DNA from 3 places in the Effusibacillus consociatus genome. Region 3 is predicted to be linked to each of the others. Evidence: riboswitches for the same ligand, from Rfam matches in the RefSeq annotation. Region 3 holds a riboswitch; each other region holds the start of a gene.
What was found. A riboswitch is a leader RNA that binds a small molecule or an ion and turns the genes downstream of it on or off. The one in region 3 is predicted to bind S-adenosylmethionine.
Positions count from the first base shown of each region.

Region 1: it holds a riboswitch for S-adenosylmethionine, as region 3 does, so the genes downstream of both, ACFO8Q_RS16045 (trans-sulfuration enzyme family protein) here and ACFO8Q_RS20200 (methionine ABC transporter ATP-binding protein) in region 3, are expected to answer to the same signal.
Region 2: it holds a riboswitch for S-adenosylmethionine, as region 3 does, so the genes downstream of both, metH (methionine synthase) here and ACFO8Q_RS20200 (methionine ABC transporter ATP-binding protein) in region 3, are expected to answer to the same signal.

Region 1 covers NZ_JBHSHC010000112.1:213,422-216,701, reverse strand. Annotated here, with positions in the region: gene ACFO8Q_RS16050 (trans-sulfuration enzyme family protein) at 1-180, opposite strand, end outside; gene ACFO8Q_RS16045 (trans-sulfuration enzyme family protein) at 177-1,337, opposite strand; SAM riboswitch class I at 1,408-1,515, opposite strand; gene ACFO8Q_RS16040 (MFS transporter) at 1,660-2,952, shown strand; gene comA (phosphosulfolactate synthase) at 3,066-3,280, shown strand, end outside.
Region 2 covers NZ_JBHSHC010000044.1:51,688-54,967, reverse strand. Annotated here, with positions in the region: gene ACFO8Q_RS06755 (hypothetical protein) at 1-124, shown strand, start outside; gene ACFO8Q_RS06750 (trans-sulfuration enzyme family protein) at 185-1,342, shown strand; SAM riboswitch class I at 1,416-1,517, shown strand; gene metH (methionine synthase) at 1,585-3,280, shown strand, end outside.
Region 3 covers NZ_JBHSHC010000142.1:15,853-19,132, reverse strand. Annotated here, with positions in the region: gene ACFO8Q_RS20210 (MetQ/NlpA family ABC transporter substrate-binding protein) at 1-37, opposite strand, end outside; gene ACFO8Q_RS20205 (methionine ABC transporter permease) at 112-777, opposite strand; gene ACFO8Q_RS20200 (methionine ABC transporter ATP-binding protein) at 778-1,791, opposite strand; SAM riboswitch class I at 1,862-1,977, opposite strand; gene ACFO8Q_RS20195 (PilZ domain-containing protein) at 2,141-2,521, opposite strand; gene ACFO8Q_RS20190 (2-isopropylmalate synthase) at 2,751-3,280, opposite strand, start outside.

The DNA of each region.
Region 1 (3,280 bases), on a different contig from region 3:
CGCGATAATATGTTCCAGCGCTTTTCGGGTAGGATTACCCGAACGGGCGTAATCGAACTCCTGGGTTGAATCAAATTCCTCCTGATGAAAGGTAGAAGCTTGGTAGATCGGAACACTGGAGGCGCCGGTTATCGGATCGACCTCTACCCCGGTATGAAGAGCTTTCGTCTGAAATTTCATTTTGACACCGCCCCAACCTTGGCCGCCTCTAAAGCTTGAGCCAGATCCTCAATGATATCCTGGTAGTGTTCAATACCAACCGAAAAGCGCAGAAGTCTGTCTGTTACTCCATAAGCCTCCCGTACTTCTTTCGGAATATCAAAATGGGTCTGTCTTGCCGGATAGGTGATTAACGATTCCACGCCCCCAAGACTTTCGGCAAAAGTAATCATTTTCACACTTGCCAAAATCGGCTCGATCATATTTTCGTCTGCCACTTCAAATGACAGCATGCCGCTGTATCCTGCAGCTTGTTTTTCATGAACCTCTTTGCCTTCATGATCGGTTAGGCCCGGAAAATACACCTTTGTTACCTGCGGGTGCTTAACGAGCCATGCTGCAACCAGCTGGGCATTCTCCTGGTGTTTCTCCATCCGAAGAGCCAAAGTTTTCATCCCACGAATCATCAACCAGCAATCTTGCGGTCCCAACACTGCCCCAATCGAGTTTTGCAAAAAGAATAATTTCTCGCCCAGTTCTTCATCCTTAACCACGATTAATCCACACAACACGTCGTTATGACCACCAAGATATTTGGTTCCCGAGTGAAGTACGATATCTGCGCCAAGGTCCAGCGGACGCTGGAAATAAGGGGTCATAAACGTATTGTCCACAATCGTCAGCAGACCGTATTTTTTCGCAATGGCGGCACAGCCCTTTATATCAGTGATCTTCATTGTCGGATTGGTCGGAGTCTCGATAAAAATCGCTTTCGTGTTCGGCTGCACAGCCGCTTCCACAGCCGCCAAGTCCCCGGAATCCAGATAGGTGGTGGTGATGCCTTTTCTTCGCAAAATTTGTTCCAACAATCGATACGTACCACCGTACAAGTCATTGGATGCAATCAAATGATCCCCGGGCTCAAATATTTCAAACAAACAGCCGATTGCAGCCATCCCGGAAGCAAACGCAAACCCTCTGGTGCCGTTCTCCAAGTCGGCAATCGTATCCTCCAGCACTTTTCGCGTCGGGTTTAAAGTTCGTGTATAATCGAAACCTGTACTTTGCCCCAAAGCGGGATGAGAAAATGTGGTGGAATGATGAATCGGCAGTGATACTGCTCCTGTGCGCGGATCTTGACGATTCCCTGCTTGCGCCAAACGTGTCTCAATTTTCATCGTGATCTCCTCCTGACTTAAAAAAGGCCTTTCTCTAAAGAGAAAGACCTTGTGAATTTCCGAAGTCCTCCTCTTATCTGTCAGGTACTACCTGCAGGAATTAGCACCACAAATCTTAAACAAGATTCAGGTTGCCGGGCTTCATCGGGCCAGTCCCTCCGCCAGCTCTGGATAAGAGTCAAAATAATTCAGTTCTTTGGTTCTTGGATACACTGTACAACCTTTGGGCCAGCTCGTCAAGAGTGGATTAACAACAACTGCCTGCAATCGGAGTCTGATTCATGGATACACTACTTGTACACTGAGGAAAGGACTGAACGGAATGGCGCAATCAACCTCTACCAGTTCCAAAGTTTCGGTTCTGCCGCTCATCGCTCTCGGAAGCGTTCCGCTTATCATGGTGTTGGGCAATTCGATGCTGATCCCCATTCTGCCGACTATGCAGGAACAGCTTGATATATCCAAATTTCAAGCAAGTTTGGTTATCACACTGTTTTCGGTTCCGGCGGGAATCATAATCCCTCTGGCCGGTTTCCTTTCGGATCGGTTTAACCGCAAGATCGTGATTATTCCCGCATTACTTTTGTATGCTCTTGGTGGTCTCATATCCGGCCTGGCAGCTTTCATGCTGGCGAAGCCCTATGCAATCATCATGGCTGGTCGAGTTCTGCAGGGGATTGGTGCTGCCGGAACGGCACCGATTGCGATGGCTCTGGCGGGAGATATTTTCAAAGGAGGTGCCCGCAGTCAAGCCCTTGGATTAATAGAGGCTTCCAACGGGCTGGGTAAAGTCCTGAGTCCGATTTTAGGTGTATTGATTGCAATGATTGTTTGGTACGGCGCCTTTTTGGCTTTCCCTGTTTTATGTATTCCGGCAGCGCTTGCAATCTGGTATTTCATAAAGGAACCGAAGAAAACGGGAGAAAGTCAAAAAATACCGGAATACTTACAATCACTAAAAAAAATTTTTAAGCGGGAATGGAAATGGCTGCTCACAGCTTACTTTGCGGGTGCAAGCTCGCTTTTCATTCTGTTTGGGGTTCTCTTTTACTTGTCTCAGATTTTGGAAGAAACATACAAAATTGATGGACTGTTGAAGGGCGGAATATTAGCAATTCCTTTGCTCGCGATGTCCTTGAGCTCTTATATCACCGGATCCAACATTAAAAAGAAAAAAGGGTTAATGAAGACGCTGATTATCGTCGGGATGATCCTCGTCGCCGTTTCCCTGGGTTCCGGTTCCTTTGTCAGAAATACTTACCTGCTGCTGGCCCTGCTTGTGATCAGCGGAATCGGAACCGGTCTGGTATTGCCCTGTTTAAATATGCTGATCACCTCTGCCGTGAGTATGGAGGAACGTGGGATCGTTACCTCTTTTTACGGATCGGTCAGATTTCTCGGAGTCGCTATTGGTCCGCCTGTTTTTACCTGGTTAATGGGACTTTCAACTGCTGCAATGTTTCTTTCGGTAGCAGGTCTCGCCCTTCTTTCCACAGCGTTATCCACCTGGCTTATCCGTGTTCCCGGCAACGATGCCCCATCCCCGCCAGCACCCGGCACTCTTCCCTTCGAAACCCTCCGAAAACTTCTGGCAAAAAGAAAAGCACGGGCTTAACACCCACGCCCGTTTTTCGCATACGATATTGGAGCCCAGTTTCCATTGTTGTGTCAAGGTTACCAAACCCTTAAGGAATTTGACTTGCACGAGGGGAAAGGAGTTTTTTGATCATGACCGAATTTTTACCGCAAAGACCGTGGAATACGATTATAAGTGATCCGCTGCCCGGCCGTTTTTCCAAACCACGAACTTGCGGTTTAAGTATGCTGATTGACAAGGGACTAGGAATTCGTGAAACATTGGATCTTGTAGAAATGGCCGGCCCCTATATCGATTTCCTGAAACTAGGCTTTGGAACCGCCATGCTGTACTCGAAATCCATACT
Region 2 (3,280 bases), on a different contig from region 3:
AGGACGCGGTTTTGGACTCGGCGGTGAAGGGTTTATGCGGATGAATATCGCTTGCCCCCGTCTGATTTTGGAACAGGGCTTGGGCCAAATCCGGCGTGCGGTTAATTCTTTGTACCAGGGATAAATGGGAAGGATAGAATATAGGGAAAGGCAAAAGGGGAGAACAAAAGGGGGCAGCGACTGAATGAAGTATGCATCCAAACTTGTCAAAGTCAAGAAAGATCCCGGCTATGGATCCCATATTCCACCTATCTATATGACTTCGACTTTTGTATTTGAAAATGCGGAAGTGGGAGCCCAACGTTTTGCGGGGGAAGACCCCGGGTTCATGTATACACGTCTGGGAAACCCGACCGTTCGTGAGTTGGAAGAGAAAGTGGCGGAACTTGAATTCGGTGAAGGTTGTCTCGCTTTTTCATCAGGAATGGCGGCCATTACAGGCTGTCTCCTTGGGATTCTGCAGGCAGGAGATCACGTAATTGCCCACACTGCATTATACGGGGCAACTCATGCGTTTCTTACTACAACGGTAAAAAAGTTTGGAATCGACGTAACGTTTGTCCCATTCAAAACAGCAGAAGATCTGGAGCCCCACATCACAGAACGAACAAGAGTGATTTACTTCGAAACGCCTTCAAATCCCACTCTGTCCCTGGTTGATTTGAGCAGTGTGGCGGATTTGGCCAAGCAAAAACGGATCCTGACCGTTGTCGATAACACGTTTCTGTCCCCGTACTTGCAAAATCCGATTTTGCATGGAATTGATATTGTGGTGCACAGCGCAACCAAATACCTGTCCGGTCATGGATATCTGATTGGCGGCCTGGTGGTGGCCAGAAAGGATATTATTGATCCGATGCGGAAAGAAGTGCAGAAAAATATGGGGGCCGTCATGTCTCCGATGGATGCATGGCTTCTTTCTCAAGGGATGCGCACATTGCACATTCGGATGGATCGTGCCCAACTCAATGCACAAGTCTTGGCGGAGCGTTTGGAAAAGCACGATGCCGTCGCTCAGGTGTTTTTTCCGGGATTGGCGGGATTTGAAGACAAAGCGATCATGGAAAAGCAGATGAAGGGACCGGGAGCGATGATTTCTTTTGTCTTAAAGGGAGGATATGAAGCGGGCGTCAAGCTCATGAATTCGGTGAAACTGTGTACCCTGGCCGTTTCACTGGGGGATGTCGGTACACTGATTCAGCATCCGGCTTCCATGACCCACGCCATTATTCCGAAAGAAGAGCGGGAGAAAGCGGGAGTTTGGGATGGGCTTGTGCGATTTTCCGTTGGGATCGAAGATGTGGAAGATATATGGCAGGATCTGGACATGGCTTTGGAGTAATAAATCCGCATAAATCATCTTGACAGCATTCACTATTTCATGCAAACTAAATAAAAATTAAAATATTTTCATACTTCTATCCAGAGTGGCGGAGGGAACTGGCCCGATGAAACCACAGCAACCGGTGCGATCACACGGTGCTAATTCCAGCAGAAAGCGTTCTGGAAGATAGGAGGAGCGGACTTGAAGCGATCAGCCCTCTCATTCTGGAGAGGGCTTTGTTATAGACAGGGGGAACCAGCATGAGCACGTCAGCGAACAAGATTCAACATCCAATCTTGGAACAACTAAAGAAGAAAATTCTCATCCTCGACGGGGCGATGGGGACCATGATCCAGCAGGCAAATCTGACTGCGGAAGATTTTGGCGGGGAAGAATACGAGGGCTGCAACGAGTACCTCAACCTCACACGTCCTGATGTGATCCAAGCGATCCATGAGAAGTATCTGGAAGCAGGGGCCGACATCATTGAGACGAATACGTTTGGCTCTACCCGACTGGTACTGGCAGAGTATAACCTGCAGGACCGGGCGGATGAAATCAACCTGGCTGCCGCGAAGCTGGCGGTCGATGCAGTACGAAAATGGTCTACTCCCGAATGGCCTCGTTTTGTGGCGGGTGCAATGGGTCCCACTACAAAAACGCTGTCGGTCACAGGGGGAACCACTTTTGAGGAACTGACGGAAGATTATTACCTGCAGGCGAAGGCATTGATACAGGGCGGCGTGGACGTCCTGCTGCTTGAAACGGCACAGGACACACTCAATGTGAAAGCGGGCAGCCTTGGAATTAAAAAAGCGTTTGACGAACTCGGTGTGGAACTTCCGCTGATGTTATCCGGCACCATTGAACCAATGGGTACGACATTGGCCGGTCAGAACATCGAATCGTTCTATATTTCCCTCGAACATTTGAAACCGATCACTGTCGGGTTGAACTGTGCAACCGGCCCTGAGTTCATGCGTGACCATTTGCGTACTCTGTCAGAATTGGCTCAGTGCGGGGTCAGCTGTTATCCGAATGCGGGACTGCCGGACGAGAACGGTCATTACCACGAATCCCCGCAAGCACTTGCGAAAAAAATGGCCGGATTCGCAGAACAAGGCTGGTTGAATATTGCGGGGGGCTGCTGCGGTACGACACCGGAACATATCCATGCACTCGCAGAAGCATTAAAAGACTATAAGCCGCGTCACGCTGCAGAGGGCCATCTCCCGGCAGTTTCCGGGATCGAAACCGTGTACCTGGAGCCGGACAATCGTCCGCTGATGGTGGGAGAACGGACGAACGTCATCGGATCGAAGAAGTTTCGGACTCTCATAGCAGAGGGGCTGTATGAGGACGCGTCTGAAATTGCGCGAGCCCAAGTGAAAAAGGGAGCTCATGTGATCGACATCTGCTTGGCGGATCCGGATCGGGACGAGTATGGGGACATGGAGAAGTTCCTGCACTATGTGGTCAAAAAGGTAAAAGTGCCCCTGATGATCGATTCCACCGATTCCAAAGTGATTGAGCTGGGATTGAAGCATTCACAGGGAAAAGCGATCATCAACTCAATTAACCTGGAAGACGGGGAAGAACGTTTCGAGGAAGTTGCTCCGCTTATCACGAAATATGGGGCTGCGGTTGTTGTCGGAACTATCGACGAGCAGGGGATGGCAGTAACACGGGAACGTAAACTGGAGGTTGCCAAACGTTCCTATGATCTGCTGGTGAACAAGTATGGTGTGAACCCGCAGGATATTATCTTCGATCCGCTGGTGTTCCCTGTCGGTACCGGAGATGAGCAATATATCGGTTCCGCACTTGAAACGGTAGAAGGGATTCGTCTCATTAAACAAGAGTATCCTCAGTGCGGTACCATTTTGGGCGTGTCGAACGTGTCGTTCGGCTTGCCGCCGACAGGCCGCGAAGTGCTGAACGCCGTGTTCCTCTATC
Region 3 (3,280 bases):
GCGTAAGTGATACTACAGGAACAAGCCATTTTTTCATTTCCAGTTTCCCCTTTCAATTTTTGCGATTCATTTTTTCTCTATGGAAAGATCGTTTTGCGACCTTGCCTGCGATTATTTTCTGCTGAAGCGAAGAACCAATCTGTCTCCGAATGTTTGGAGGATCTGAACCAACACAAGCAGGATCAGAACCGTGACAATCATGACATCTGTCTGGAAGCGTTGATATCCGTAACGAATGGCCAAATCTCCCAGTCCTCCGCCACCAATTACCCCTGACATGGCTGTGTAGGAGACAAGTGCCACCGTAGTGATCGTGATTCCCGCGATAAGGCCCGGGCGGGATTCAGGCAGCAGCACTTTCCAAATAATGTGCCAGTTTGAGGCTCCCATTGATTGGGCCGCTTCAATGACTCCGCGATCCACTTCACGCAGGGAAGTTTCCACCAACCGGGCAAAAAACGGGGCCGCGCCAATCACAAGCGGCGGAATGGAACCCTCCACGCCGATTGAAGTCCCTACAACCAGCTTGGTGAACGGGATTAGCAGGATCATCAGGATAATAAACGGCACCGATCGCAGGATATTTACAACAAAAGATGTAACTGAATAGAATACCCGATTTTCAAGCAGCTGTCCTCGTGAAGTTAAAAATAAGAACACTCCCAGCGGCAACCCGATCAAAACGGTAAAGAATCCCGAGAGCCCCAGCATAATCAACGTATCGATGGTTGCCTGTCCAATCTCTGCCCAATCCAAATTTTCGAATGTCAATTCCAACTAGATCACCTCCACATCAAGCCCACGCAGGCGCAATGCTTCAATGGTCGAATTGACTTGTTGGGCGTCGCCATCCAATTCCACGACCAGTTGACCGTAGGGTGTATCTTTCATCCGGGAAATCGTACCTTGCAGGATATTGAACGAAGTACCGGTTTCCATCATGGTTTGGAATAAAATCGGCCGGTAAGTCTGCTCGCCCAGGAAAGTGATGCGGACAATGATTCGGTCACCGGAAGATTTTTCGTGTGCCACCGTTTCTCTCAGTTCCACCGAGTCAGCCACTTGCTCGACAAATTCCCGCGTTGTCGGGTGCTGAGGTTTCAAAAATACATCGACGACCTTTCCTGACTCAACAATTCTCCCTCCGTCAATCACTCCGACCCCGTCACAAATCGAACGGATCACATGCATTTCGTGTGTGATCAATACAATAGTGATGCCGAGTTTCCTGTTAATATCTCGCAGCAAGGCAAGAATCGAGTTGGTTATTTGCGGATCAAGCGCAGATGTCGCTTCATCACACAGCAGCACCTTAGGATCGTTTGCCAATGCTCTCGCAATTCCGACACGCTGTTTTTGCCCTCCGGACAATTGAGCCGGATATTTGTTCCGATGTCCTTCCAAACCGACCAGAGACAGCAGCTCCGATACCTTGCGCTCGATCTCCGCCTTGGGCCGTTTGGCAAGTTTCAACGGGAACGCCACATTCTCCGCGACAGTGGCAGATGAAAGCAGGTTAAAATGTTGAAAAATCATGCCGATTTGTCGGCGCTGTTCCTGCAGCTTCCGATCTTCCAAAGCCGTCAGATCCACACCATCCACGACTACGCTCCCGGAAGTCGGACGCTCCAACAGATTGATACAGCGAATCAGTGTACTCTTTCCCGCCCCGGAATGGCCGATCACACCGAAAATTTCTCCCTTTTCTATCGAAAGATCGATTCCGCGCAAAGCAGGAACCAGTTTCCCATTCACCTGATAATCTTTATAAAGATTTTGCAGCAGAATCATCCGTTTCACCTCCGTTCAATAAAAAAACCCTTTTCACAGAATGAAAAAGGGTTGTTGTATCCAGCGCCCCTCCTCATCTGTCAAGATCAAACGATCTTGTAGGAATTGGCACCGCGACACCCATCATTAGGATGAGCCGGTTGCCGGGCTTCATTGGGCCTGTCCCTCCGCCTCTCTTGATAAGAAGAATTTCCAAATCATTTGTATTCAATTTATCATTTTAAAAATACAAGAACGAGTATATCGTACCCAGAAAGATAAAGTCAATACAAAAAAATGAAACAAAAAAATCAAAAATCCCGCAATTATTAAAAATTAATTTGCAGGATTTTTCAGGAAAATATTTCGATTACCATGCTGCGTACTTTTCCGCTTGCTTACGACGTATTTGGAGAGTATTAATTTTTGAGATCAGATTCCTTTGCTCATCTTCTTTGAAGAAAAGGAATTTTACTCCATACAGAAACATCTCTTCCGTTTCTGCTTGTTTCCAAACTAGTTGACCGTAAACGTTGATTTCATGATTCGGAATATCAATCTGAAATTGCCATACCAAAACTTCGCTGATGGGCAAATCGCGATCCGTCAGGAAGCAAAGCCCGCCACCCGAAATATTTTGAATTTCCACCTCGAACTCATCCCCGAAAGGCAGCTGCTTCGCCCCCAATTTACGCAAACGAAGCGAACAAAAAGCGGTGATATTCAGACGATAAAATTCCCTCTGCTGCATACTCGTGTCCTCCCCGTATTCCCCCGAAACCCCAATACCAAATTCTTCAATTGCACCTGTAAATGGTGTTAATAATTTATAACAGAGAGGTTCGACGACTCTAGGTACTTCAGTCCTATTTTTAATTTCTTTGATTGGACAAGGGGTCCCTTTAAAAAACAAACAAGCACTTTCCGCAGAAGGGGAAAGCGCTTGGGATGCAGATAGGACTTTGGTAGCAAAAATCTTCTTAGGCGTGGAGATCAGCCTTCTCTTTCATCCGTCGATAATCTTTGCCGAAAGTATCCATGCGTTTCATAATTAATCGGTTAACAGCATCCAGATAGGCCCGGGCACCCGCTTCCAGCGTGTCCGTAGAAGTGGCTCGCCCATTGCTGACAATCTCACCTTGCCGAATTTGAATTCTCACTTCCGCGAGAGCGTCCTGTCCCCCAGTTACCGAGTCGATCTGGTAATGGAGCAGTTCCACCTGTTCCCCGGTAATCCGATCAATTGCACGGGAGATCGCATCGAACGCCCCGTTTCCAACAGCCGCTTCCTGCAGCAGACCTTGTTCGTCATCGATTAACCCAACGGTTGCTGTCGGAACGCCGTGTGTACCGCAGGATACCTGCATGAATTCTAAACGATACGAAAGCTTGGAAGTATCAACTTCGTATTCCAGGAGCAGGGACAGAATGTCCTCGTCCGTTACATACTTCTTCTTGTCACAAAGATCTTTAAACTTGCGGAATACTGTGTTCAAAGCCTCACCATCAA